DNA from 2 places in the Paenibacillus sp. FSL K6-1330 genome. Region 1 is predicted to be linked to the other one. Evidence: a T-box and tRNA genes for the amino acid it is inferred to sense, from the RefSeq annotation. Region 1 holds a T-box; the other holds one or more tRNA genes.
What was found. The T-box of region 1 lies ahead of metG (methionine--tRNA ligase). A T-box ahead of a tRNA ligase gene usually reads a tRNA of that ligase, here a tRNA-Met.
Positions count from the first base shown of each region.

Region 1 (14,989 bases):
TCAATTAATCGTAATCTTTACTAACAAGATTATAAGAGCAGGCAAACATCATTGTCAACCAAATCGTAAAAATTACTATTAATTTTCAATAGAGATGTTATATCCCCCTTATTAAAGTGCGTGTTCAAAAAGGTCGATTTTCAGCACCGAGAAGGTTGGATGAAGCTAGGGACGTCAGGAGCGGAGCGTACGTTTTGGGTACGTGAGCACCGGAAGGCCCGGCTGAATTCAAGATTCGATGCCGAACTACTTCCTGATTCGCTTCGTGATCAAAAGCGGACTTTTTGAACAACCTCTTAAAGGAAAAAATAACGGCGTACCCTTTAATAGGGTACACCGTCTATCGCGACTTAATTCAATGAGAGAGCTTTTTATTTGACAACGGCACCGTTAGGCATGCCATCCGGCACCGTTGCAAGCGTCAGCTGGTCGCCGTAGGAGGCGGCCAGAATCATACCTTGCGACATTTCACCTCTAAGTTTCACCGGCTTCAAGTTCGTTACGCAAATCACTTTGCGTCCGACTAATTCCTCCGGCTTGTAGAACTTCGCAATGCCGGATACCACTTGCCGCTGCTCAAATCCGAGATCAAGCTGCAGTTTGAGCAGCTTATCTGCTTTCTTAACCGGCTCAGCAGCGATTACCTGCGCTACGCGCAGCTCGACCTTGGCAAAATCCTCAATGCCGATTTCCTCTTTAAGCTCTACAGGCTCCTCCGTGCTTTCGGCGGACGAAGCTGCTGCCGAGGTCGTAGGTTCCTCCTGGGCGGCCTTCGTACCGCCTGTCATCGCCTCTGCGATGTAGGCCACTTCCTGCTCTGTATCCAGGCGTGGGAATATCGGCTCGCCCTTTTGAAGCTTCGTTCCAGCTGGTATGGCTCCGAACTGGCGTCCGCTTTCCCAAGTCGTCCATTCGCCTTCCGCCAGACCGAGCTGATCCCACATTTTCTTCGGCGTACGGGTCAGGAACGGCTGCAGCAGGATCGATGCCACACGGAGCGTCTCCACCAAATGACTCATGACAGATGCCAGTTCATTTCGTTTGCTCTCATCTTTGGCCAGCGTCCATGGCTGTGTCTCATCAATGTATTTGTTGCTGCGGCTGACAAACTGGCTGATCGCCGTCAGCGCAACCGAGAATTCCATATTTTCCATAGCGGTTTCGACTTTCTCATAAACCGACTTAGCTGCTTCCTCGATCGCTGCATCAAACTGCGTTACGCCAGCGGAGAAAGCCGGAACGACTCCGTCAAAATATTTATCGACCATGGCCACGGTACGGTTCAACAGGTTACCCAAGTCATTGGCCAGGTCGGAGTTCACCCGTTCCACGAAGCTTTCCGGCGTAAAGGTGCCGTCCGCTCCGAATGGAACTTCACGCAGCAGGTAATAACGAAGCGCATCGAGACCATACCGGTCAATCATCGTAACCGGATCGACCACATTCCCCTTGGACTTGGACATTTTCCCGTCCTTCATCAGCAGCCAGCCGTGAGCAAACACCTTTTTCGGAAGCGGAACATCGAGCGCCATCAGAATGATCGGCCAATAGATCGTATGGAAACGGACGATCTCCTTACTCATCAGGTGAACATCGGCCGGCCAGTATTTGTCATACAGGCTGGTGTCCTCCGTACCGTATCCGAGTGCCGTTATATAGTTTAGGAGTGCGTCAATCCACACATAGATCACGTGTTTTGGATCGCTCTTCACCTTCACGCCCCACTCATAGGTCGTACGGGACACAGCCAGATCCTCAAGACCCGGTTTAATGAAATTGTTGATCATCTCATTCTTGCGGGATACCGGCTGAATGAAATCCGGATTCTCCTCGTAATACTGGAGCAGGCGGTCCACATATTTACTCATGCGGAAGAAGTAGCTCTCTTCCTTCACAAGCTCTACTGGTCGGCCACAGTCCGGACAGTTGCCGTTGACAAGCTGACGTTCCAGGAAGAACGACTCACAAGGCGTGCAGTACCAGCCTTCGTATTCACCCTTGTAGATGTCATCTTGCTTCAGCAGACGTTCAAATACCTCCTGCACAACCTTGGTGTGGCGCTGCTCCGTTGTGCGAATGAAATCTTCGTTGGATATGTCCAGCTTCTTCCACAGGTCTTTGATGCCTGCCACGATGTCGTCAACGAACTGCTGCGGGGTTTTCCCAGCCTCCGCCGCTTTGCGTTCAATCTTCTGTCCGTGCTCATCGGTCCCCGTCAAATAACGGACATCGTATCCACGAAGCCGTTTGTAACGAGCCATGGCGTCGCCGGCCACCGTAGTATAAGCATGGCCGATATGCAGCTTGTCGCTTGGGTAATAGATTGGCGTTGTAATATAAAAAGTCTTTTTGTCTGCCATAGTAACCTTCCTTTACCGTGAAATTGATTGTTTGTACCAAGTAATCTCTTATTGAAAAACAGCAGTAAACAGCAAAAAACCCCCGTCCCCATGGGACGAGAGTTGTTCTCACGTGTTACCACCCAAATTCCCTGTCCCCTTACGGGTAACAGGCTCATCTGCCGTCATCCGGCCGTCCATTAACGCTGGCTCACGCCGCTTCTTTACGGCAGCCTTATTACCTGGACTGCAGCGCTCAAAAGCGGATCCTCCAAGACCATTTTCCGAAATTCGCCAAGACCGGTTTCCAGCTGTTCCGGCTCTCTGTTCAAGGCAAGCTTTTCGTACTTATCTCTTCCTCGGATATACCTATAATTTCTTACATTTTAATCAAACGGGCTGCGGTGTGTCAAGGTGAGTCGCGTTCCGTGGGATGGCTATGTCCAAAGACAGCATGCCATTCCGCTTCGTATCGATTAGGATACCCCAAAAACGCTATTTCTCTGTCAATGAAGACGACACCTTATCCTTGCGCGGTGGAACCATGTCAATGCCGCCTGGATGAAACGGATGGCATCTTGCTATTCGCTTGGCCGCCAGCCAGGAGCCCTTCAGCGCGCCGTGTACCTCAATCGCTTCCAGTGCATAGGCCGAGCAAGTCGGGTAGAATCGGCAAGTCGCCGGTTTCAACGGAGAAATGAATTTCCGATAGAAGTGTATCGGCACCTTCACTACCCTACGTGCCGTGCTCATACCCGGCTGTCCCGCTTTCCTCCACTGGCTGGTGAAGTTTCCTTATCGGTATTGTCCTTGCCGCAGTCCCGGCAGTAACCGAACACTTCGAATTTATGCTGAACCACCTGGAAATCATCCGGTGCATCGGTCAGCTGCATCGGGCAAAACGTAATCGGGTACGTCTTCTGGCACTGCAGGCAAATCATGTGATGATGATGATGCTCTTCGCTGCATCGTCCTCGAAACTTGATGCCTTCCTCGAACACTACCTGCTCCAATACACCGAGTTCGTACAATACCCGAAGATTCCGGTACACTGTATCAAAGCTCAAACCGCTGTACTTCCGGCCCATATATTCGTACACATCCTTGGCCGTCAAATATCCAGGATGTTCCCCAAACAATTTGGCAAGCGTCTTGCGCTGATCGGTAATGCGCAGCCCATGTTCCGACATGGCGTCGATGATCTGTTCCGTCGTAAGCATACGGAGGTAACCTCCTCTACTTGAAGATACTCTCTCCTTATAATGCCTGAAAAATAAGACAGCGTCAATGAAAGCGGTTGTGGATAGACTAAACCCCTGCAAGGTACTGCGCCGGCCGGAACGCGAAACACTTGGCATTTGACGAGATCCCTTGGCAAGAGCCAACAAAAAGGACAGCCCTAACCATGTGCTGGCTGTAAGGCTGTCCCTTTGTTATGAATAAATAGTGGATTAGTTCTTCACTTGCGGAAGCGGCTGGAACAGGAAGTTGATTGGCAAGCTGCTTCCCGGCGCCGCCGTAAACAGGATTTCCACGGTCTGCTCGTAATTCCCCGTACGATAGAGAACGGCAGCTTCATTCGGTGCAGATATAGCGCCTCCGCTTGTATTCGGCGTCTGAATGATAGTTCCGTTCACCATCAGCGCACCCATGTACTTGCCTCCACGCGGATTCAGCGTGATCAGCGTATTGGGCGCTACGCGGTGCAGCTTGATTTTGTAAAGCACACCGAAGTTCCCGGCATTGGATTGATATGAACCGTTAATGCCGTCATACCCTTCCAGATTCGGATCGTTTGTCTTGTCACCGAGCGCTAGACGGGTAGGCGTGTTGCCAACCAGATCATGGGATTCAATGATCCGTGTCGAGTCCGGGTACGTTCCCCGGTTATGAACGCCATCGCTCGGATGGAGCTTCAGGTAAGGAAGCTTTTGAATCGGATCCTTGGCTTCATCAATCATGATGACATCATACCGGATCGGTGAATCCGAATAGAGATCAGCAAACATGGACAGCACCTGCTGATTCTTCAAGGTTTGCGCGCTCAAGTCTTGCAGAATGACCCGGCTTTCCCCAGGCGCGAGCGAGATCGTCTTGAATGAATCAGCTGATTGCATAGACTCGAGGTAACGCTGAACAGCTGCTTTTCCCGTGGCAGTCGGTATATTAATCGGACCGCCTATTCCCGTATACTCGGTTGTCAGACGCGCCGTCATAGTGTTGATGTTAGTGGCGACGACGTACATCTTCATGTTCTTCCCGGTTGCGTTCAAGTGGTGGATCATGAATCGCGTGCTGGCATTGCCGACCTCGCGGTAGACGATACCCTCTTGATAGACGGTTTCCGGAGAGTTGCTGCGAATCAACAAATAAGGTTCGGAGCTTCTTGTAATCGGCATCAGATTCCATGTCGGCACAGCGGATCCGTCAAAGGTGTATTTGTCGCCGATGCCCGTAAACAATTGATTGAATTGATCACGCGTATACAATACTTCGCTCGTTACGTTGATAATCTTCTCGTATGAGCTGGTCGCTCCATGTTTATCAGTAACAATCAACAGCACTTTATGCGGTCCTGCCGTAAAAAAGGCCTGATCGTTGTTTTCCCACTTATACGTAAGCTCATCGCCAGGATCGTTGTCATAACTCATATTCATGTACGTTATTTTCTCACCGATCTTATATTCCTGTTTATCCGTTTCGAACATGGCAACAGGCGGCGTATTCGGAGCGGATACTTGAATGCTCAATATATACGGGTCGCTCCACTCCCCGCTGGAATCCTGTACCGAGTAGGAAACCGTATGCACGCCGGGTTCGTCAAAAATCTCTTCCCGGCCTTCCCAATGCTCGTCAACAATAGCCAGGCCCGTCGGCGAATAGGCATTCGTCTTATACGTAACCGTTGTTTGTCCGGCGAGGATCTCACCAGGCTGCACCGTGAAGGAAGCTACGGGCTTTGCGCTCAAGCTAAGGATAACCCGCTTATTCGGCTGGTCCACCCGATAGGTGATGTCCAGCGCCTGCGTAATGCTGGTCAGCGGCACCATGAACGTATTGTTGGACTGGTAAGCCGGTCCCTTCATCGATTTTCTGACCCCGTTCACGGTGTAAACGCTGCTGTTCGTCTTAAAACGAAGCTCATCGTTACCGCGGATAATAATCGTTTCCTTAGTCTTTCCGTCATAGGTCAGCTTCAGGCCGACACGATCAACGAGGGAGCGAATGGCAACATAGGATACGCCGTTCTTAACTGCCATCGGCTGACCTGCCGTATACGCTTTCCCGTTCTGATACATCTTGTTGCTGTTCATCATCAAGATGAGATCATTGGGCCCGAGATTCGGTATATTCGGAACCTCGCTGCCAGATCCCCCGCCGTTATTTCCGCCTGGCTGTTCACCATTACCGTTGCCGCTGCCCATACCGGATAGATCGAGAATAACCTTCTTCTCGGGCTGGTTCACCTGGTATGGAATTTCAAGCGCTTGCGTGATCGCGGTTAACGGAACCATAAACACATTGTTGCTCTGGTAGGCAGGGCCTTTCATCGAACGTACCTGTCCATTGACTTTATAGTTGCTGCTTCCTGTCGTAAACCGAAGTTCATTACCATCCTTAAGGATGATGGTTTCCTTCGTTTTATTATCGTAAGACAGCTTCAGTCCTGCACGTTCAACCATGGCGCGAATGGCGACATAGGATACCCCTTGCTTCACAGCCATCGGCTGACCCGCTTTGTATTTCTTGCCGTTATGGTACATCACATTGCTGTTCATCATCAGTACAAGTTCATTCGCAGAAAACTTGGAAGTACTGACTTCGGGCTCTCCGGATGGGCTGCCCTCTTCGTTCTCTGAAACCTCATTATCGGAAGGATCGTTTTCCGTATCCTCCTGCTGCTCATTGGGTGCAGAAGGTTCGGCATTCGGATCGCTAATCGTACCTTCGACTGAATCAGAAGATGTTTCCTTTGGCGTTGCTGATGTTTCCTCCGCTTGCTGCAAGTCCGTCTGTTGTTCTCCACTCTGCTGGCTTTGTCCTTCCACCGGGGACTGCAGCGCTGATTGGCTATTTAGCGCCGGAGCTGTAATATCCGGTGATTCAGCTGCCGCGGGAAATGCCATGGATACCTGGGCCGCGGCAAGGACTGTAATCATCGAGATTCTCTTGAAATTCATTCTCTACTCCTTTAAAACTCTCAGTATAGTCTGTCTGCCTCTATTGGACATACTATTAGACGCGGACTTTCCCCAAAAGTTGCTCAGAAAAGGCTGGAAAATAGGAAAACCGGAGCATTCCTGGGTAGGAAGACTCCGGTTTGAGCAACCCTTATTTAATTATTGACATAGTCCTGATTACCGCTCCAGCCAAGCGGATAAGTCTCGCTGATTCCTACCGGGAGCTTACCCTCAGGCGTAACCCGTCCTATTAAGACACCCGCGGCTGCATTCATATAATAAGGTGTGTTCTCGTAGCTGCACAAATACGTCGGAACCGGCGGAAGATCATTGATATCATAGGGATTACGGGTAGCGACGATAACAAGTGCCACATCCTCAAGTTCAACCAGCTTGTTCACCAGCTTCTGCTGGCCGGCGGGAAGACGGCTCTCGGAGGTGTACGTAGCTACTACAATCTGTTTATATCCTTCAGCTGCCTTAACGGCTTGCTCTATCTCTTCGTCGGACATATCCGTTCCGACACGCAGATCGTCTGCCTGAACCCCGTAACTTCTCAAGGCATCCCCTAAGGTGTAGCTCTTGCTCCATGCTTCATCCACCTGGGTTGCCTGAAGCAGCTCAGGCCAGATCACCGCAACGGCCTGCTCCGGCTTAAGAGGCAGCTGCCCTTCGTCTTTCACCAGCGTGATTCCTCTGCCTGCAATTTGAGCCAGCAGTTGTTTGGTCTCTTCCGCAACCTCGCCAATCGGGTAGACCGGAAGCTCCTCAGCGAGCTTTGCATTACGCTGCTTAAGCGCCAATATCCGATCTACAGCCTTGTCGATCAGCTCTACCGGGAGTCTCCCGCTGCGGATAGCCTCAATGACGGCCGTAATCGCCGCCGTCTGCTCCGATAGATTATGGCTGACCAGTACGCAGTCCGCACCCGCTTCGATCGCGCGTATCGCGCCCTCCGGAATCCCGTACTCTTTGGAGATTGCGTGCATCTCAAGGCAGTCCGTTATGATCAGACCTTCAAACCCCATCTCCTCCCTCAGCAAACCCGTTAACACGGCATGAGAGAGCGTCGCCGGCAGATCGCTCGGCTCTATCGCCGGGAAACTGACGTGAGCCGTCATGATGGCGTCCACGCCGTTCTGGATCGCTTGCGCAAACGGATACAATTCCACGCTGCGGAGCCGTTCCAAATCATGCGGTACAGAAGCCCGCCCGAGATGAGAATCGACGCTGGTGTCGCCATGGCCCGGGAAGTGTTTGGCCGTAGCGGATACACCTTCTTCCTGGTATCCCTTCATTGCCGCAGTCCCAAGAGCGGCAACAGCTTGAGGATCTTCGCCGAAGGAACGCACGCCGATGACCGGATTACGAGGATTGTTGTTCACGTCGAGACAAGGAGCGAAGTTCATATTTACACCAAGTGAACGCAATTCGCGCGCCCCGATTTGCGCTACCCTGTACGAAGCCTCCGCGCTGCCCGCTGCTCCAAGCGCCATATTCCCCGGAATGCGGCTGATGCCTTCATGATCAATTCGTGCAACCATACCGCCCTCTTGATCAATCGAGATCAGAAGCGGGAACTTCTGGCTGTCCGATGCGAGCTGCTGTAAGGACTCCGACAGTTCGGCAAGCTGAGGCAGCGTTTTCACATTCCGGCGAAAATAGCAGATGCCCCCGACCTGATATTGTTCAATCAGTATCTTGGCATGCTCATTCGGCGTCAGCGCGTTGAAGCCGCATATAAACATTTGTCCTACCTTTTGTTCTAACGATAAATCTGCTGCCGTCCATTTCATTGATTTCATACCTACCTTCTATCAATTTAAAGGACTTTGCAAGCCAGGCGGGATTGATCTAGTGATGACTTTAGCAGCCTGCATGGGTCCTATCAAAACCTATACCGTTGCCTCTCCGGACATTTCCCGGAATTCGGATGGCGTCATGCCGGTAGCCTTCTGAAATACCTTGGTAAAATACCGCCGCTCATGATAACCGACAAAGGAGCCGATCTGAGCGATATTCTTATCGCTGTTCACCAGCAGGAACTTGGCTGCCTCCATCCGCTGTCTCGTCAAGTACTCCACAAAGGTGAGTCCGACATGGTTCTTAAACAATAAACAGAAGTAGCTGGAGCTGATGCCCAGATGCTCCGAAAGCTCCTCAATCCCCAAATCCTGCCCCATATGGGTATTGATATACTCCAGAGCAGACGTTACCAATTGTTCCGGCGTTTTCTTTACGGCTTCGGGATTCGGAGCCTCATCAATAAGCGAAACGGTGCTGTAATACTTCTCTTTCGCCCTCTTCTTGCGGATTTCCTCCCCGATATCACGAATCTTCATCTCGAGTTCCCCGTAATGAATTGGCTTGCTGATGTAATCCTTGACGCCCAGCTTAATTGCTTCCCGGGCATATTCAAACTCCTGATACCCCGTCAGCAAAAAGATTTCCGCCCGGCTTCCTTTCTCCCGAATCTTCGTAATAAAAGTCAGTCCGTCCATGACGGGCATCCGGATATCACACAGTATCAGATCCGGGTTGTACTGATCCGCTACTTCAAGTGCTTCCATCCCGCTTCGGGCAAGTCCGACAACCTTCATGCCCATCTCTTCCCAAGGCAGAACCTTGCTGAGATTGTTCAGGATGGGAGCCTCATCATCAACTAATAATGCCTTCAACATGCTGCCCTTCCCCCCTGTCATAATTGGGTATGACGCATTGTATAACGGTGCCGCCGGGGCGGCTTGAGCATATGAACAGACCGTAATAATCCCCGTACTGAATTCTAAGTCGGTCAGCCACGCTCCGCAGCCCAAGTCCCCGTCGTTCCTGGTTCACTTTGAGATTCTGCAACGTCACCTGTTCGGATCCGTTATCCTCGGACACCATATATTCAAACATGGACAACTGCTCAGCGGTCATGCCGAGTCCGTTATCCTCGACCCGAATAATGACATTACCGAGTTCCTTCCATGCAGAGATGCGTATCCATCCCGTATAAGAAATGCCTTCAAAGCCATGCTGTATACTGTTCTCAACCAGCGGCTGCAGCGTCAGCTTCAGGATACGGCTGTGCATAAGCTCTTTCGGCACGTCAATCTCGTATTCGAACAAGTCCTCAAATCGAAACTTCTGGATTTCAAGATAACTCTGCAAGTGCTTGATTTCTTCATCCAGCGTAATTTCTTCCTTCTCCTGAATACTGATCCGCAAGATGCTGGCAAGCCGGTAAACCATCTCACTGACCTTGCGTCCTTCATTCTGGACAGCGAGAACATTGATTGATTCCAAGGTGTTAAAGAGGAAGTGCGGCTTGATCTGCGCTTGCAGCACACGCATCTCCGCGTCGGTCTTCTGCCTCTGCTCCTTCTTGATCTGCGCAAACAGATTGTTGATCCGGTTCATCAAGTTGTTGAACCCTTTCGACAGCAGCAGCAGTTCATCCTCTCCCTTCTCTTCAACTCTCGCGTTCAAATCCCCATCTTCAACACGGCGCATGAACCTAACGATAACAGCAATCGTCCCGGTAATCCTATTCATAAACAGACGATTGAACACAATCGCGGTAACCAGACAGAGGCCCATAATGACGAAGAACCACTTGGCAAAGGAAGTAACCTCTTGCGATAACGAGTTCCAGTCAGTCACCGAGACGAGATTCCAGCCGTAATCATTCAGATGATAGATAGAAACAATATTCTCTTTGCCATTAAACTTGGCTTTAAAACTTTGGTAGCCTTGCTTAAACTCAACGTCATGCTTCATATATTGACTGATATTTTGACCATCCATATCGTTATTGGGGTCAAATAGAATGAAGCCTTCATTGTTGACCAACATAAAAGATGTGTTCTGCAGATTGTTAGGGAGTGTCAAATTGCGGAAAATCTCTTCAAACTCCCACCTCTTGATCTGGACGACAAGAATGCCCAGCTTGCGGAGTGTCGTGACATCCTTAATCAGCCGGATCTGGGTGAATACCGGATCCGCTCCCGTCAACTCCGGAAATTCGTGCGGAGCCAGCCATTTGGGAATTCCGTTAAGCCGAACCACCTCTTCATGTAAGGGACTATTCTTAAACTTTTCATAAGGCAGCGTTCTGAAATCCTCTTTACTGAAAATAGGAATCGATGGTGACTCTTTATTAAAATGATATAAAAACGCATAGCTAATCGCTGGATGATTATATAGAAGATTCCGAAAGCTTCGCTGTCTGTCGTTCAATTTCAGCTGGTCCGCATTGGATTCCTTAATCAGGTTCTGCGCATCGGGATCCTTGGCGTTCAGCGCCATGGCGAAGACAGAGGTGGCAATCCCGTTATCCGTGACGTACTCCATCTCCTTAAACACGTTCAGAATGCTGTAGCTGATTGCTTTAAGAGAATATTCGGCTTGCTGGCTGTACTTTTTCTCAATCGAATTGTAGGTAATAAAGAATGTAAATAGGCCCAGCACAAATAACGGAATAATAATGAGCCCCAAAAAGGCCGTGAATAGTTTGTTCCGCAAATTCATACGCATGCTCCTGCTCCTAGTATTACCCCTTGACGCTTCCTGCGGTGACGCCTTCAATGATCTTCTCTTGCAGAACGGCATAAATGATAAGGACCGGCAGCACGCTGAATATGATACCCGCAGACATTTGTGCGTAGTTCATATTGTAGGCGTCCCTGAAACCGACCATGCCGACAGGCAGCGTTCTCAATTCATCATTCGATAGGAAGTAGTTAGCAAGCAAGAATTCGTTCCAGTTACCCAGGAAATTGATAATAAATACGGTAACGATAGCCGGAACAGTCAGAGGTAAGATAATTCTAGCAAACAACCCTCCGGACCTCAATCCATCAATAACCGCAGCCTCCTCGATTTCACCGGGCAGCGACCGCATGAAGGCAGCCAGTATAATAACCGAGAACGGGATGGCATTGGCAACATACGGTAGAATCAGGGCCATGTGCGTGTTCAAAATATCCAACTGCCTCATGATGCCATATATCGGCAGCATGAGAGAGTTATTCGGAATCAGCATGCCTATCAAAATACATTGAAAGACGATGGCGCTAATCCGGTTATATCTCATCCGCGTCACGGCAAAGGCCAGCATCGCTGCAAACAGAATCGACAAGCAGGCTGACAGCACGCCGATGTATAAGCTGTTCCAGAAATACGTGCTAATCTTGGCGTTCACCCATGCGTTAACATAGTTATCAAATATCAGCGTGCTTGGCAAACCAAAAGGGTTCGTTGCAATAGACTGGTTATCCACCTTCACCGAAGAGAACAGGACGAACAGGAAAGGATATAGTATGACGAGCAAGTAAGCCATCAGAAAAATGTGCGGGATCAGTTTCTTTATTGCTCTCATCAGTATTCAATCCTTTCGTTGCGTCTTGCGACCAGCACCTGGTAGAGCACCGTTACGATAATCGTGAAGAGGAAGATCAGCACGGCGATCGAGTTGCCAAAGCCATGCTTGAAGCTCGTAATCGCATATCGAATCATATATGTCGCCATAACGTCGGTTGAGCCGGCCGGCCCGCCCTTGGTCATAACCAGAATAATGTCCGCCGCTTTCATGGCTCCCGCGATCGAAAGCATGATCACAACAGAGATAATTGGCATAATTAATGGAAGCGTGATTTTGGTTGCTCTTTGGACCCCTGTCGCGCCATCAATTGCCGCAGCCTCATCCAGCTCTTTGGGTATGGATAGAATTGCGGCAAGAACCATCACGATGTAAAAGCCAGTCCATTGCCACGCATTCGTGATCAGGATGGCAATCATGGCCCATTTGCTATCCGATAACCAGTAGATGGGTTCAATTCCAACCAGCCCTAAAATCTCATTCATCAGGCCAAAGTCCGGGTTGTAAATGAATCCCCATAAAATGCCGATCACAGCCGTCGACATGATGGATGGTGCAAAAACCGCGGTTTTATAAAGCCCCTTCAAACGCTTCACGTTTGCGATTAACAGGGAGAAAAATACGATCGTCGGAACCTGGATCAAACAGGAAAAGAGAATGAAATAAACATTGTTCCTGACAGCCTTCCAAAAAGCATTATCATTCAAGGCTGTCACATAGTTATCGAGCCCAATGTACTTCACATCTTTGGAGATGCCGTTCCAGCTCGTAAAGCTGTTGTCAAACGCAGTAAAGATCGGGTATATGAAAAAAGCCAGAAACAATAAGAATGCCGGCAGCACAAAAACGATGTAAATCAGAGGATTTCTCAGCGCTTTGTTCATGGTAACCTCCGTATTTATGTCTGATGTTGTTTAGGCAAAAGGGCACCCCCATGTACCGCAGCGGGTGGCGCCCTTTCGTCTAGAATTTTAGTTACTCCTCTGAAGCATTGGCCGCTTCTTGCGCTGCTTGCACATTCTCCAGCATCTTCTCGGCATCAAGCTCGCCGCCAATGACCTGCTGAATGCCCATGCTCAGTGCGGTGTTCACATCTGCTTGAACAAGGCCATCGAAGGCAGGGAAGGACTTGCTGATCTCACTGACGCCTTTGAAAATGTCCTGCATAAGCGGATCATCCGAAGTGGAGTTCATTGTTGCCAGCTCCATCTTCATTGCCGGCAGTACACCGTCTTCTTTCAGACCGCGCAGCTGCATTTCATCTGTCCACATATTTTTAATGAATTCTTTAACCGCTTGAAGTTTACGAGGATCTTCTGCTACCGCTGCCGAGAACCCATATCCGTTGTTTGCGTCCTGCATGACGATGACAGGGTCGCCTTCATTAACCGGAGGCAGGTTGAAGTATCCGACCTTATTTACCAAATCACCTGCTTGAGCCGGATCTCTAAATACGGAGTTTGCCCACGATCCGTCCATCATCATGATGGCTTCGCCAGTGATCATTTGGTTTCTCATATCCGCATATTCGAAGCCGAGCTCGCCTTTTTTGAAGTATCCCTTCTCAACCCATTCCTGGTGCTTCTTCACACCTTCCACGACTTTTGGATCGGTCCATTTGGTTTCCCCGGTTTTGAAGCCGTAAGTAACCTCTGGCCCTGCGTAATAGCTCCACAGGTTGTTCGTGGTCATGAGCGGAATCCAAGCATCCTTGGAGGATTGGGCAAAAGGAATCTTCCCGTCGGCTTTGATCGTTTCGGCAATTTGCTCCAATTCAGCCAATGTTTTAGGAACATTCAAACCTTTTTGGGTGAAGTAATCCTTGTTATAGAAAATACCCTCAATGGAAATGCCAATCGGCAATCCGTAGATCTTGCCGTCATGTGTAAACGGGTCCAGCGTAGAAAATTTATCTTTAATGCCTAGCTCTTCCAAAATTGGGGTCAAATCAAGCATCAGGCCTTCTTTGGAATATACGCCTGCATCCGGGCTGCCGAACACATCGAATACTTCCGGCGGCTTACCGGCTGCCATCTCGCCTCTCAGTTTCTCTTTCCGGTTCACTTCAGAGTCTACAGCGTCCAGCTTGATTTTAAGCCCGGGCACCGCTTCTTCGGTCTTACTAACAACATCGTTCAGCATTGCCAGACGAAACTTCTTGGATTCACCTACTTGCGTATGGCGAATGGTGATTTCAAACGGCTCATTGCTGACCGTTCCTTCCGAACCACCTGACGGTTTTTCTGCTGCCTTGTCACCGCCGCCGCATGCAGACAAAAGCGTGGATGAGACGAACAGAAGCGACATTAATAATGCCAGACCCTTTTTCTTCATTGTCTTTGACCCTCCCGAAGTGTTTGTTTATTTGATAGGCGTTTTCCTCACATCTTCATTATAGAAAGCGATTCCATTTTTCGATAGGCCGATATTTTTCTTGCCAAGGGATAAAATCCTCTACAAAAAAACAACAACCTTTCCATATGGGGAAAGGTTGTTGTCAGTAATCGTAACGCATATACGAAATTAATTAGAAATCTATTAGCTCTGGACTATCTCTATTTTCTTAGGTATCTCACCAATCAATCGGTAAGCGCGTGCCACTTCTTCCTCGGAAGGTGAAGGTACGCCCTCCAATGGATAAGCCATGCCGAGCTCCTTCCATTTGTAAACGCCCATCTGATGGTAAGGCAAGATTTCGAATTTCTCGACGCCGTGCAGTGTCCGAATAAATTGACCGAGCGCAATCAAGTCTTCTTCGCTGTCATGGATGCCCGGCACATAGACGTGGCGGACCCACATGTTCCGATCATGGTCAGACAGCCAGCGGGCCGTCTTTAACGTCCTTTCGTTCGACTTCCCAGTGAGCTTGATATGCTTCTCGTCGTTGATATGCTTCAGATCAAGCAGCACCAAGTCGGTAAACTCCAGCAATTCCGAGATTTTCTCCGGTTCATTATAGCCGTTGCTGTCCAGCGTCGTATGCAAATTCCAGCGGCGCTTCACTTCCTTGAACAGCTCCGTGACAAAGGGATACTGCAATGTCGGCTCACCACCGGAGACGGTTAACCCGCCGCCCGATGAACGGTAGTAGCTCAGATAAGGTT
Region 1 covers NZ_CP150269.1:2,643,715-2,658,703, reverse strand. The annotation lists gene metG (methionine--tRNA ligase) at 372-2,360, opposite strand; T-box leader at 2,449-2,708, opposite strand; gene yidD (membrane protein insertion efficiency factor YidD) at 2,835-3,092, opposite strand; gene NYE54_RS11915 (Fur family transcriptional regulator) at 3,089-3,559, opposite strand; gene NYE54_RS11910 (copper amine oxidase N-terminal domain-containing protein) at 3,791-6,520, opposite strand; gene nagZ (beta-N-acetylhexosaminidase) at 6,676-8,316, opposite strand; gene NYE54_RS11900 (response regulator) at 8,416-9,201, opposite strand; gene NYE54_RS11895 (sensor histidine kinase) at 9,179-11,035, opposite strand; gene NYE54_RS11890 (carbohydrate ABC transporter permease) at 11,058-11,885, opposite strand; gene NYE54_RS11885 (sugar ABC transporter permease) at 11,885-12,769, opposite strand; gene NYE54_RS11880 (extracellular solute-binding protein) at 12,861-14,219, opposite strand; gene pflA (pyruvate formate-lyase-activating protein) at 14,424-14,989, opposite strand, start outside.

Region 2 (14,989 bases), 240 kb from region 1:
GCAGAAATTTGTGGCGGATCTGGCCAAATTCCCGGAGCAGATGGACAAGCTGCTCCAATTCAACCAGAAATTCGTTGTTCCGGAATTTGAAATGCTGATCTTTAAAGGCCAGCAGCTTGGACAGATACGGAAAGACATCTCTCCCCAGGTATTGGTTGCGTTCCTTACTTTTATCAAGGAATTTACAGCCCGGAACGAATGGTACCATGGTCTGGGGAGCCTGAACGTGATCAGTGAACAGCTGATGACGATTCTTTATCACGGTATTATCCAGCAGGAAGATCCGTCTAATCTAACATGAGTACAAGAACATTCCAGAGGTGATTTCGACCCGGGAATGTTTTTTTATGAAATTTTACTGTTGAGCAGTTTGAAAATCGGCTGATTTGAGTATATGTTCCTATAAATTTAGGGCCACGACTTGGTAGAGGGCAAGGAGATGTCTCACCTATAATAGTAATGATAACGTCAGATTTTAACACAAAAATAGGCGGGGCTGACCGTAAGGAGGAGAGATCTTTGGAAATTCCGTCAAGGATCCAACTGACCGGCAAACAATTCTTTGTACTTACTGGCATTGTCGGTGCGCGGGCTGTTATTGGGTTAGAGGACCCTTTTCGTGGAACGTTGACCGAGGAGATGCCCATAGAAGTGGCCAAGATTGAGCAGGAGCTGCAGGAGAAAGACTTGATTGATACGGGTGACAGCGAGCCGGTTCTTGTGCAGGAACTGCTGGAATACATAAAAGTATGCAGCCGGACCCTGTTAACGATACATATGAGGGTGTCCGGTTCCGACAAGGAGCCGAAGGAGTGTTTCATTTATTACAGTTCAAGTCTGGTGGTAAAGGCCGATATTGAAAGCGAGCCTGACGGTGAGAGAGTCTATGTGCTGGAAGCGCTGGGAACCCCTTCGGAAGCTTGGCTTAAAATCATCAATCATCTGCAGCTGGAGGATCGGAAGAACCGTGATACAGCTCTATTGGCAATGCCTAAAGGCTGGTTTCAGCAATGGATGAGTGCCGAGCAAGGGGAGCAGGAGCCTCGCAAGTACTTGCTTGCCCAAGGCTACCCGGAATCGGTTGTCTCCGCCTTGGCCGATTGTGTCAGCCATCCGGAGAGATACGCTACCTTTACAGCGTACTATTGTCCGGATCTGAACTGCCGAATACAGGGAATCGAACTGTTGAGAGGACAGCATTCCAATTGGCTAATTCGCAATGAAGGCGAACAGGATCAAATTTGGGGCGCCACGGTAACGGAAATCATACGGGAGCTTGGCGCGGTGATTGAGCGCATTAAGTGTAGTACCTGAAATGCTGAACCAACAAGGGTGTCTGGCTTGAGAAAGACAGGCGCGGATATGCGAGCCAATGTGACAAACGGCGGGGAATCTGGTCACGAATATCAACGTGAACAAGAGCGGGGCAATAAGGGGAGTGGCAAGATGAGCACAAAGATTTCAGAGGAAGAACAGTTTCATTTCCGGCTAATCCCTGCCGAGCAGATTCGGGGCGGCATTGTATGTTTTTTATTCATTATGCTGATCCCTGCACTGGTCACGTTGGCGGCGCCGATGATGTCGATATACATGTATGTAGCTGCGGCGCTGTGGGTGGTTATGCTGCTATGGGGGATTGGCCTGAGTGTAAATCCGTACCGGTCTGAGGTCGGTTTTGTGCTGTACTTGGGGATATACGGGTTGGCGGTGGCGGTCACTTGTGAGATCGCTATACTCAAAATGATGTATGACATGGCCCGAGTTGAATCCATCGGGTATGGGCTTAGCTCGGCAGCGGTGATGCTTTTGCTCATCCTCGTTTTTTATGTGTTGTATTTCAGAGCACTGCAGCAAGGGGCTTACCAGTCCATGGAGCGCAAAGGCGGCGTTGGAAAAGCGGGCAAAGCGGCCCTGCTGTTTGCGGCTATCGGTTACACTGGGTATTACGTAGTGGTTGCGGTAACCGGCGATCTTGGCGGATTTGTGATGGGGATAGCGGCCTTTTCTGTTCTGTTAATTCTCGGTCTGTACATGGCCGTTGTTTTCATTCATCGGTATAAGTTCATCCAGGACAATATGGATAAGCTGAAAGCTCATTATCCCGTACTGGGATTGCCGAAGAAGCAGCGGAACGCCGCGTTTCTGAACAAAATGAACCGGGGCCGTATGCCTGCGGCACCGCACCGGAGGAGCAAGAAAAGGAGAGGATAATTACGACGCAACAACAGCAGCCAAACGGATCGATTGTCATTTTTGAAAGAAGGCAAGAAGAAGCTGGTGATCTACGGTCGCAAGCAAATTCTGGCGCTTGAGCAGCCGCAAAAGAAGTTTGTTGGATTTCGGTTTTTTTGTGGAAGTTTGGATATAATATGACAGCATTACATTATCATTCGGGTAAGGAGTCGCATAGGATGAACTGGGTATATTACGGAAAGCTGTATACAAGCAAATTTCAGGCGGGCTGCTTCGCTAAACGTTTGGAGCAGGATGGCTGGCTGTTCGGGTACCATGATCCGCGGATGGTGGAGGTTTACCGTTCCAAAAAGGGTCGCTATGGCGTGCGGTTTATGCCTTGAGAAAATTCCATTAAAACAGCACTTGACTTGTTGTAGGGGAATGGTGTATATTTATTCTTGTCGCTGTTTGATACAGCATTGACGCGGGGTGGAGCAGTTCGGTAGCTCGTCGGGCTCATAACCCGAAGGCCGCAGGTTCAAATCCTGCCCCCGCAACCAATTTTTAAACGATGTATGTATGACGTCCTTATGTTTATGTGTACATGTATGTTCAGGGCCCTTAGCTCAGTTGGTTAGAGCGGTCGGCTCATAACCGACTGGTCGGGGGTTCGAGTCCCTCAGGGCCCACTTTATCGAAAACCCTTGCGATGCAAGGGTTTTTTGCTGTTTATAGGACTGTTTAGTTGAGTGAAAAACTATGGTGAAAAACGCATTTGCTAACGGCAGCTATTGATCGACAGTATCGTTCATTGAACATTGCTGTGGTCATTCCAAGGTGTTCAACTGCGACTTTCAGATAGCTGAAGGCACTGAGAGTATGGCTAATACGTCCGTTCTTCAAGTAGACCGCGATGTGAGGAACCCCTCCCAGTCCTATTTATGGTACATTAGCACATTCTGATCATGATTGCCGAAATGTCCAGACTAAGTCCGTCTATGTACATAAACTGTACCATTCCACAAAACAAGGAGGTAAATATCGGTGAGTTACGAAAAATCTTGTTACGGCGGATACGGGAATCCAGTAGGTACTGTTCTGGTTTTATTTATTCTCTTGGTTATTATCTTGGGAACTTTTTGGATTTAACTAAGCACCTGAATGAAGCATTCATTGATTTGATTTAATTTAATTCAGCAATTACGATACTGCACCCATGCGGTATCCCCAATTCGGTAAACGGGGACGGCTACTTTCCGTCCCCGTTTTTGGATTAAGTTCATTGTACATAAACCGAACATCAAACAACGAGGAGATCAGTGCTGTAAGGCATGTTTATTTGTCTGCGAACACATGAATCGTGACAAGGGCAGAAAATAGTAGAGAAGGGGCACAGCGTTGGCGTGTGCCCCTTATTTGTCGTGCATCCATATATAGAAACCAACAGGGCATCAACGGTATAAGATCATGGTTCATGAGCTGGGCTATCAGAGCTGGAGGTGTCAGTTGTTGACCTGGACGATCGGCAAGAACTCTATGTAGCTGGTTGCAAAATGTGAGACAGATCTCCGTTTTTACGGGGGACTATTTTCATTTGAGGAAATTGAGCGATTTGACTAATCATTTGTCCATATCCATTGAATCCATGTACTCATATATATGTTAAGGATTTGATAATTAAAAAGGAGGGAACACGAATTGCCAAAAAGAACAGTCAGAAAAATGGGAAATCATACGGTGAAACAACTGCATGCACCTAAGAGACATTCCGGAATCCGTTCGAGTAGCGTTGCAAAGGCAATGAGGACGATGATTGCCGCGCAAAGAGCATTGAATGCACAAGTACCAGTTGTTATTAACCAAAGAAATAGGATAATCAGCACGAATCGAAATTGGGTAAACGCACTTGAAATCGAGCGGAATCCTGCCTGGGTAGCGCCACAAGCTGGTGAATCCTACGTTTGGGGAAGAAATGACCCTAACGGTCCCGCTGCTGTGGTCGCCAGAAGATTTACGATTAGAGACGATATTGAGAGAGCTAGCTTATTCCTGTCCGTTGATAACTTTGCCATCGTTTTAATAAATGGACGGCCGGTAGTTATCGACAATCCGCAGGGCAATGTTTCATTCTTTAATCCGGGAAGAACGTTTAATATTAGGCGTTTCCTTCGGAGAGGTACAAATGATATTGTGATCGCCGCCTTTAACTTCCCGTCAAACGCAAACAGAAGCGGAGATAATCCAGCTGGTGTCCTTGCACGTATCGCAATTGAGCTAGAAGATTAGTCCGGTAGTAGCTCTAAGTTCAATCGGTTGCGAACGCTAAAGCATTTGCCGACATCGTAATCATCGCCATGTTCGACTTTAATTCGGCGCAACCGGTATGTTGAATACAAAATAGGAGTAGACGACTTTTTTGATGACCGAGTTTTTTCAAATGATGTGCTCCTCATCGACGTACTAAGCTGACTAAGCTAACGGAACACTATAGTTTAGAACAAACCGCCTAATGATTGGGCGGTTTTTCTTATGCAAAGACTTATTAAAAGGAGGACGCTGACACGTCCTCCCCTTAGTCCAGGTATCCCCCGGCTGAGATAGCGGCCCGCCGAGCGCAATTTATCTGACATCCGCTATCTCGCATTCCATCATAACTGAAAGCCGAGAGGAACGACAATCGGAACACTTGAGAGTAAGAATTTGCTAATGCCGCACGAGCTCTTCAAAGCCGGAATAGCCAAACAGAAGGATGAACTATAAAAACTATTAGAGTAGTCCTAATAATGGCCTTGCACATAACCATGTATGTCTAAATAGGATGTTGTAAGTCGTTTAAATTTAAGGAGGCATACAACGAATGCAGACGAAACGGCAAGCAGTAAAGAAGGTTAGAATAACATCTACAAAACAGGTGAAGAGACGCGTAAAGGTACAGAGACACGTACATGAATTTGAAGGTAGTACCAAGCTGGCAGAAGAAGGAGCAGATCGGCACAATCATCGGTTTGCTGGTGTTACAGGGCAAGCGATTCGAGTGGGGAATAGTCATGTCCACGAAATTGAATTAGAAAAAACTGATTTCTTGAACCATTTTCATAATCTGAAAAAGATTAGAACTGGACCGGCTATTCCAGTAGGAAATGGCAAACACGTACATTTTGTAACTGGTCAGACTACATTAAACGATGGTCACGTACACCAATTCAATTTTGCGACATTGATTCAATCACCTCTCGTTTAAGAATTATAAAACAATAAACTTTGACGGCTAGTGGTCTAACGCAATTGCTGACAAAAACATAAAAACCACGAAAACATTTGCAGTTCTAAACCTATATATAATGAAGTAACTAAACTGGCTGTACCCCGCAAAAACGTTTTCCTTAGCTCAGTTGGTTAGAGCGGTCGGCTCATAATCGACTGGTCGAGGGTTCGAGTCCCTCAGGGCCCACTTTATCGAAAACCCTTGCGATGCAAGGGTCTTTTGCTGAGATCACCGATTAATTAGAAGTTCAATTAGAGTATATTCTTGAAACTTTGCTATCCTTATCGGTTTATTTTTGCGAAAATTGCCCATATATATGTTATACGATGAAAATGGGGTGTATGGGCTCACATGGATGAACATATGATAATTCTGCTTCGTAGTATATCTGCATTTGTGCTTTTGTTGATTATTACGCGATTCTTGGGAAAACAAACGTTATCTAACATGAATTTTCATGAGTTTGTTACCGCCGTTATTTTGGGTGCAATTGCTGCAAATTTTGCTTTCAATGAAAAATTGCAGGTAATACAACTACTCATCTCGCTTGCTGTTTTTACATTTACATCCTATCTTTTATCAAAGCTCGTTGTGAAGAACCGTAAATTCCGTATGTGGGCTGAAGGGACACCGAGTATACTTATAGAGGGTGGGAAGATTCTTGAAGAGAATCTAAAGAAAAATAAATTAACATTAGATACAGTAAATCAGATGTTACGACAAAAAGATATTTTTGACATCTCGGAAGTTGAGTACGGCGTATTAGAGATCAATGGAATGATATCTGTGATGAAGAAAAAGGAATACCAGAATGTAACTTTAAAAGATATGAAAAAGGGAATGAAAGGGAATCAACAGTTTCCGATTGAGCTTATCATGGATGGACAACTTTTAGAGAAGAATCTAAAGGTAAATGATCTTTCCCCCGATTGGGTTCATGATAAATTAAAAGACCGGAACAAAAATATTGAAGATGTTTTTTATGCGGTCAAGGGAACCGACGGTCAATTGTATCTCGATTTTTATAAGGATAAGATACAACATCCAATTGACGTAGAGTGAAGCTGAGCGGCATGATCAGGACCTTAGCGAAACAAACATAACCGAAGCGAAAAACTCCCCGCGGTTCACTTTAACGTAAGACTCCACCAACAATGCCGGTGGAGTCTTTTTCGGTATATATTTTAAGCGAGATTTGTAATCGGGGGCGACATACGGTACATTTTAATAGAATCATTGGGGATACGCTTATTTATACAGCTGCTGCTGGGTGGATGCAGCTGATTTTAGATATAGGATGGGGGATTAAGGTGTCAGAGTGGGTGTTAAATCAGTCGTGGGGATTGCCTGTGTTGCTTGCCTTCTTGATGGTCGTATTCGTATTTGAGTCACGGAAAGCCTTTAAGGCATATAAAGAAAAAAGACGGTTCGAATTGGGATGGGCTCTCTTGTTTGCGCTGGTGGCTTTATTGGCGATGATCGTCCTGGTGGCATATTAAAAATACATAACCAAAAACAAGACACCGCCAGAAGCTTCCGGCGGTGTCTTGTTTAATGATTGGCTATAAACGTTGCTGAAGGAAGTTATCCTTCGTTACCCTTCACTCATGACAGCCTCTGTTGCGGCCCAGGCTCTGCCAGCACGCATGGCCAGGAAGAAGCAGAGGATGAGGACGATGGACGCGGAGATGTAGGGAAAGTTGATGTCCAAATCAAACAGATACCCTGCTACCAGCGGTCCTGCAATATTCCCCAGGCTGGTATAGGCCGAGTTCAGACCGGCCACGTAGCCTTGCTGATCCTTCGCCAGCTTGGACATTTGCGTACCGATAGCGGGACGTAAGATGTCGATCGACAGAAAGACCAGGAAGGTAACAAGGAATATCAGCCAGTATTTATGCACAAACAGGGTTAACAGGATACAGATTCCTGCGGTAAGCAAGCTGAGCGTAATGACTCTTTTCTCACCGAACCGGTTCAGGATCCAACCGAAAATCGTCGCTTGGACGACGGCACCCGCAATCGATCCAAATGTGATGATCATGGCAATATCTTTAGGGGTGAACCCAAATTTATGATCCACAAACAGGCCGAACACCGTTTCATAATTGGCAAGGCCGAAAGAGAGCACAAATACAATGATCAAACTTAAGAAATAAGGTTCTTTGAAAGAACGTACCAGTTGGACAACCATGCTCTCCTTCTTCCGTCCCAGCAAGGTAGGTGCTTCCTGTTTGGTGGATGACTCCGGAAGCAGCAGCAGCGTTACCAGTGCGGCAATTCCTCCCGCAACAGCCGCAGCGTAGAAAGGAACGCGAATGCCAAACTCGGCGATAAACCCTCCGATGCCCGGTCCGATGATGAAACCTGTCGTAATCGCAGCATTAATGAACCCCATGCCCCTGGCACGTTCCTCATTCGAAGTCACGTCAGCCGTGTAGGCCATAACAGCAGGCATAATGAGCGCAGCGCCAATACCGCCGAGCATTCTCGATGCAAACAGGAGCGGCGGTGTGCTGGCAGCTCCGAACAACCATTCCGATATAGCGAACACAATCATGCCGGAGATGATGATTTTTTTACGACCCATGGTATCCGACAATCTACCCGCAAGTGGCGAGAATAACAGCTGTGTTAATGAAAAAGCGGCAACGAGCATGCCTACCGTGCTTCCGCTGATATGCAGTTCCGTCATATAGGTTGGCATAATAGGTATGACGAGCCCGATGCCGGTGAAGACTAGAAATATATTGAACATGAGGAGCAGGATGGCTCCATTGTTTCGCATCAGTAATGACATGATGATTCCTCCAAAATAAAAGACGATTTAATAATGACATGATGAAAATGATGTAATCCGACTATTTATATACTGAACGTTCGGTTTGTAATAGATTATGAAAAAAGAGTCTTGTTTTTCATGATTTCTTTTCAATACCATGCAGAAATACTTTGATGGCGGCATGATAAAGGGAAAGCGCATTTTCCACCTTCGTTATGCGGGACATTTGGCTTAAACCAACAATGAGGCTCTCAAAGATGACGGAAAGCTGCTCCACATTATGATTCTCAAACTCCCCGCGATCAATCCCTTGCTGCAGCAATCTTTGATCGAATTCCAAATGGCTCCGAATAATCTGGACGATTCGCTGCTCTACTTCCTCGGTAACATCTCCATTGCTGTTCATAAATTCATCAAGCGCCTTAGAGAAGGGGTGGTTCAGATCATCAAACACCAATTGATCCGCTATTCCGTATAGCTTGTCAACGGTGGTGGTGTAATGCTGCTCTTTACTGTTCCATTTCTGTTCCCACTCGAGGTCCCATTCCTCGATCAGATACAGAAACAGCCCTTCCTTGCTCTTGAAATGATAATAGATATTCCCTTTACTGCTGCCGGTGGCTTCAACGATTTCCTCTATTGACGTTGATTTGTAACCCTTCTGCATAAAAAGCGCCTTGGCGGCCTCGGCTATGCGTCGCTTGGTATCTTCCGTTTGTTGTTGTTTTTTATTCACGCATGCACCCCCCTTATACCCTTTGCGAGCTTTTCAAAATTTATATACTGAACGTTCGTTCTGTATCTTACCAAATACAATTAATTTATTCAAGACCTCTTGCTGGAGACCTCCAGGCGTTTTTAATTCCAGGATATCGCCCTTGAGCGTAAAGGAAGTAGCGGCCTGCTCCGTAACCTGGGTACGAATATTGTCATTCCGCAGAGGAGGAGCTCCATATTGCTCAGCCGGCGCTCTAGCAAGACATTTCCACTCGAGGAGGATCCGAAATTGAACTCTGTGTTATCGGATCCAATCGGTTTCCCAAAAATAACCGTTACCATGAGTAGGTAGCGGTTATTGTAGAAGTTGATTCATTCCCTTTAATGGTTTACTTCAATGAACTTACGCGATTTCTCATGATAGGACAGCAGCCCCGAAACGGTCACAAATTCGTAGCCTCTCTTTTGCAGCTCCGGCAGAATCACTTTGAGGGCTTCAACTGTCTGTGTACTACCCGGCACAAAATCGTGCATCAGTACAATGTCTCCATTATGGGCATTATCCAGCACTTTTTTGGCAATCCGATTAACGCCGGGCTTTCGCCAGTCCAGCGTATCCTGGTGCCATGACCATAATACGGTCAGCATACCGAAATCCTTGCTTGTGCGGACAATCGCTTCATTATAACTGCCTCCGGGTGGACGAAACAGAACGGTTCGAATGCCGGTTGCATGAAAAATCGCATCCTGCGTACGGTTCAGTTCGCTCGTTAACTTGCTGACGTTAATATTGTGAAAGGGAGGATGGGAGTATGAGTGATTGCCGATCTCATGTCCTTCCTGCAGCTCTCGCGCTACGATCTCAGGGTGTTTCTCCACCCGGTTGCCAACAACGAAGAAGGTAGCCTTAGCGTCATATTGCTTTAGCAGATCCAGAATTTGAATGGTATTCTGTTCGTCCGGACCATCGTCAAAGGTAAGGGCAATTACTTTGTTTTGTGTGGGGACTTCCCATACAATCTCGCCGCGTTCCTCATAATAATCCCTGCCTTTGGAAGCGGATGGTGCATGCTCGGCGTTAACAACTTTCGGATAGCAAAGGGAAATGGAGAGAGCGATTAATACGACGGTTGAGAGTTTTTTCATGGTGAGGGGTATCCTTTTCTCGGCTGTTCTAGTCTTCGCATATGACAATGCAAGCCTATTTATCATTTGGCGATAACGGTAAAATTATTCTTTATGGCATACGGAAGCCTTTGAATCGATGAATTAAAGCGGTGGTTCAAGCTATTAAGTAAGGTGATGCCAAAAATTATGAGTTTCATATATTGACATCACATGGTTGGACATGGTATTATCAATTTTGTCGCTAAGACGAAATGTGCACACCTAGATATCGGAATGAGATCGCAATATATTGCGATTCCCACGCGTACCTTCGGCTATGTAAGTGAACGTGAACGACGCTAGGAACATGCGCGGATAAATATGCCGGGGTGGCGGAATTGGCAGACGCACAGGACTTAAAATCCTGCGGTAGGTGACTACCGTACGGGTTCGACCCCCGTCCTCGGCATTATAACAGCGTCTGGTAAGATGCAAAATAAGTCGGCCCCCGTATGGGTGCCGGCTTATTTTTTTAAATCGACATAAGGTCAATTCATGATGAGCGTTGTTATTGGGTTCAAATTGAACGGAAGATGTTATGGTGTTCCGATTATAGAAATCGCATTCTTTATGATTCCATGCTGGCCTGTGTGAGAGGAGAGAGGAGACATGCGGATGTTTAACAATGATTGGGACCTTATTCTGCAGGGAGAAATGGATAAGCCTTATTTTCAAGCTTTGATGGAACGGGTGGACGAGGAATACAGGCGCAGCACGGTGTATCCCCCCAAGGAAGATATATTTCGGGCTCTTCAGCAAACATCGTACCAATCGACAAAAGTCGTTATTTTGGGACAAGATCCTTATCACGGTCGTAGGCAGGCGCAGGGACTGAGCTTTTCCGTTTCGCCCGGGGTTACGATTCCTCCGTCTTTACGAAATATACATAAGGAGCTTGCTTCGGATCTGGGAATCTCGATTCCCCGTCACGGTTCCTTGCAATCGTGGGCGGATCAAGGAGTACTGCTGCTCAATGCAGTGCTTACGGTTCGCGAAGGCGAGCCGAACTCGCATAAAGGGATCGGGTGGGAGACATTCACCGATACGGTTATTGCGAAATTGAATGAACGTGATCAGCCAATGGTTTTTATATTATGGGGCAGTTACGCACAGAAGAAAGGTTCTTTCATAGACCGAAGCCGGCACAAGGTGCTTGAGTCCAGTCATCCGAGTCCATTTGCAGCGCATAAAGGATTCTTCGGTAGTCGTCCATTTTCAGCATCGAATGCTTTTTTAATGCAAAAGGGTATGGATCCGGTGAATTGGGACATCCCAAGCACACCGGGCGATGGAGATGAATAATCCGCGAGAGGTGACCTTCATGAAGCATTGGATTGGTCGTCATGTTGTCATTCAGCGTTTAGACGGGGCGAAAAGCACGGTTGAAGGTGTGCTGAAAGGGTGGGATCCCGTTCAGGAAAAAGTGATTCTAGGTCCGGGTGAGCTTGTTATACCGTTTCGTGCCATTCATAGAATTATGCCAAGAAACGCATACCCTGCCTTGAACTCCATCGGTTATGTCGTGAATCATACCATTCAATTCGATAACGCCATCTATTTTGGATCTTCCGTGATGATATGGCGAGGCAATCGACTGGTGTTATCACAGGCCATTCTGACTGCTCACGATGAGGATACCGTTACCTTGTCAAATGGCATGATATTGCGCAAGGATGAGCATGATTTTGTGGTTCGATCTCTGCGCGGCAATGCGTGATTCGTTATATAAAGGATGTCCCCAGGAGCCATCGTGAAGTTGGCGGGGACATCCTTTTTTGTACAAATGTCACTTGTATGTCTGAAGTAACTCGAGTTCATTATGCGTCTTCTACTTTTTCGGCAAGGAACAGTTCGTAAATCCGTACCACGATAATTTTGACGATCATGTAAGCGGGAATGGCGAGCAGGATGCCAAGCAGCCCGAAGAAGTCGCCGCCTACAAGAATGAGGACAATCGTGGTCAACGGGTGAATATCCAGCTGTTTCCCGTAGATGACCGGTGTCAGAATATTATCTTGGATCTGCTGTGCGATGACAATGACGACAACAGACCATATCGCAATCGAAGGAGATTCGATAAAACCGATGATCACGGCAGGAATGGTAGCCAGCAGCGCTCCGATATACGGGATGAAATTCAAGAAGAAGGAGATCACCGTCAAGAGCAAAGAATAAGGCAGCCCGATGATCAGAAATCCGATATAGATCATGATGCTAAGTATAAGATTCAGGATCACTTTGCCGATAATAAAATTGCTGAGTGCTGTATCAATCTCACCCAGCACTTCATTGCCGTCACGGCGGTATCGTCTTGGTAGGACACTGAGCAGCTTGGGCGGAAGCTTGCTGCCTTCCTTCAGCATGTAGTACAGAATAATCGGAATCGTAGCAATAATAACGACAACGCTGGATACAACGGCAATCAGGTTATTGATGGAGTTGCTGATCCAGGTAATGATCCGATTCATGTATTCCGTCAGTGAGGTAGATAACTCGGATTCCGTTGGTATAAAGCGTGACCAGTATGGATTCTGCTGCAGCTGGTCGATCTGTTGCTGCACACCCTCTACCAGAAAGGGGGCATTACTGATAAAATTTTCGATCTGCTCGCGAAGTGTCGGCCACACCACAATGCCGAATATGGCGCAGAGACCGGCAAACACGAAATACAGCATCAGGACGCCTATGGATCGTTTGATTTTCCGCCGCTCCAGGTAGTCCACAATCGGTCTGAGCAGATAATAGAAGAAGCCGGCCATCGCGACGGGAACGATCAGCATATTGAACATGGAGACGATTGGCCGGAACAAGAAGCTGATTTCGGATCCGAGATAAATGATCAAGAGCAGTGCGATTATGCCAAAGCATGTCCTGAAATATTTGCTCTGCATCATGGGCAATCCCTCCATACAACGAATAGGTAAATACATTGGTACGATGTAACATTTGTATTTAACCAATTTGGAGGGATTTGAAATCACCAGTTTATGCTATCAGTTTCGTATGGTGACCCGGGTATGAATCGGAACGAGGGAGGCAAGCTCAATGACGTCCTCGTTGTACATTCGAATGCAGCCATGGGAAACGTAGCGGCCGATGGATGAAGGGTCATTCGTGCCATGGATGCCATAATGGGGTTTGGACAACCCTAACCAATAGGCTCCAAAAGGCCCCCCGGGATTTGGCTGTTTGTTGACGATGGTGTAATTGCCTGGCGGCGTCTGCGTAGCCATTTTACCGATGGCAACCGGGAACGTACGTACCACGGTGTCGCCATCCAGCAGGTGCAGCTGAAAATCGGATAAATCGACAATAATGCGGTATTGGGGCATCTTAATTCATCTCCTTCCTGATTATGCTATGAATTAGCGGGAAGAGCGACCCCTAAATCAACTTAAAATAGGCAAATTACATCTTCATGACTGGTAGAAATTTCATCCATTGATAACGCTCTGCTGATGTTATTATTTAATAGGTTAAGCAGTAACAACGTTTACATCAGGAAGGGGAAACCAATGTCTCCTGCTAAGTTTTATCAAAAATATATTAAAAATAATATGTTTACCAAAATGCTGCTGTTAATCTCCTTGATTGCGGTGGTTACCATCGTCACCTTATCTTTTCTCATGTATTACTTCTTGTTTCAATCGGCCGTGCGCAGCGAACTCGACATTCAGCGAAGAGCGGTTGAACGGGTGGAGCGGCAATTGAATCAAAAATTTGAGAATGAGCAGTCCTATGTAAATGACTTGTACCGCAACAGTTCTCTAGGGATTGACACTTCCTATTTCCTCATGAACTCGTTTGATGAGTACATGGCCAAGCGAATGGATCGGATCGCGGGCGGCGGGCAGTCCAATTCAGACAGTGTGGTTGCTTATTTCAAGCAAAGGCTGGACGACGACCCGGATATTGAGAATATCATGCTGTATAGTGCCGAGAAACAATATGTATATGTATACAAGCAGGGCAGCATGACAAGGCTCTATCAGGCGAATGCCACGCATTCGTACATTCCTGATGTGATGGCGATGGAGAGCCAGAGCGTCACGCTGCCGAATCTCTGGGTACGTAAGCTGGCCGGAGATGTGAATTTGCCTTTATTCTCGATCCGGAGCCCGATTAATGATATGACCACATACAAGAATTTGGGGCAGTTGGTTATTTTATATCGAACGGAAGCACTGGGTGCTGTCCTGAACAGCGGCGAAGATCCCCTGAAGGGATCCGTGCTGGTCTTGTCGGGTGACGGCCGTGTGATGTTTGATTCTTCCGGCAAATATTACGGGAAGAAGTATCCTTATGCCGACCGGCTGCTGAATTCCAAAGATACCGTGAACCTGGATGAGGAATCGTACATTACAACAGCGGCTCACAATCAGGCAGGGTATACGGTGGTCGGAATCACACCCAAACGTGAGATATCGGAGTCCTTCCATGGTTTGCAGAACACCATCATCATTGCGGCCCTGCTATGTATTGTCGTTGCGGTATTCATTCCTTCACTGACAATCGTGAATTACTCCAAGCGCACCGATAACATTATCCGTTTTATGCGCAAGGTAGAGAAGGGGGAATTCGTTGCCCGGATGCAGGATACCAAGGAGGATCAGCTAGGGCAAATTGCGGGCAGCTTCAATGAGATGCTGGATGAACTTTCCCGGTATATCGACAAGGTATATAAGGCAGAGATTAACCAGAAGAACGCGGAGCTGTCTGCACTGCAAGCGAGAATTAACCCGCATTTTTTATACAATACGCTTGAAGTGATTCGGATGAGAGCTCTTTCGCAAGGGGCTCAGGATGTCGGTGATATGATCTACAGCTTGTCGATGCTGTTCAAGAATATCGTGCAGCATAAGTCCCACTACACATTGAAGGAT
Region 2 covers NZ_CP150269.1:2,399,219-2,414,207, forward strand. The annotation lists gene NYE54_RS10750 (TetR/AcrR family transcriptional regulator) at 1-301, shown strand, start outside; gene NYE54_RS10755 (hypothetical protein) at 520-1,314, shown strand; gene NYE54_RS10760 (hypothetical protein) at 1,447-2,211, shown strand; gene NYE54_RS10765 (hypothetical protein) at 2,412-2,576, shown strand; tRNA gene NYE54_RS10770 (tRNA-Met) at 2,659-2,735, shown strand; tRNA gene NYE54_RS10775 (tRNA-Ile) at 2,791-2,864, shown strand; gene NYE54_RS10780 (hypothetical protein) at 3,874-4,461, shown strand; gene NYE54_RS10785 (YmaF family protein) at 5,033-5,416, shown strand; tRNA gene NYE54_RS10790 (tRNA-Ile) at 5,556-5,626, shown strand; gene NYE54_RS10795 (DUF421 domain-containing protein) at 5,792-6,502, shown strand; gene NYE54_RS10800 (hypothetical protein) at 6,751-6,939, shown strand; gene NYE54_RS10805 (MFS transporter) at 7,035-8,240, opposite strand; gene NYE54_RS10810 (TetR/AcrR family transcriptional regulator) at 8,359-8,958, opposite strand; gene NYE54_RS10815 (polysaccharide deacetylase family protein) at 9,321-10,085, opposite strand; tRNA gene NYE54_RS10820 (tRNA-Leu) at 10,430-10,515, shown strand; gene NYE54_RS10825 (uracil-DNA glycosylase) at 10,722-11,408, shown strand; gene NYE54_RS10830 (hypothetical protein) at 11,428-11,823, shown strand; gene NYE54_RS10835 (AI-2E family transporter) at 11,924-13,000, opposite strand; gene NYE54_RS10840 (L,D-transpeptidase) at 13,100-13,438, opposite strand; gene NYE54_RS10845 (sensor histidine kinase) at 13,622-14,989, shown strand, end outside.
Region 2: it encodes a tRNA-Met, which carries the amino acid that the T-box ahead of metG (methionine--tRNA ligase) is inferred to sense. The anticodon was not compared.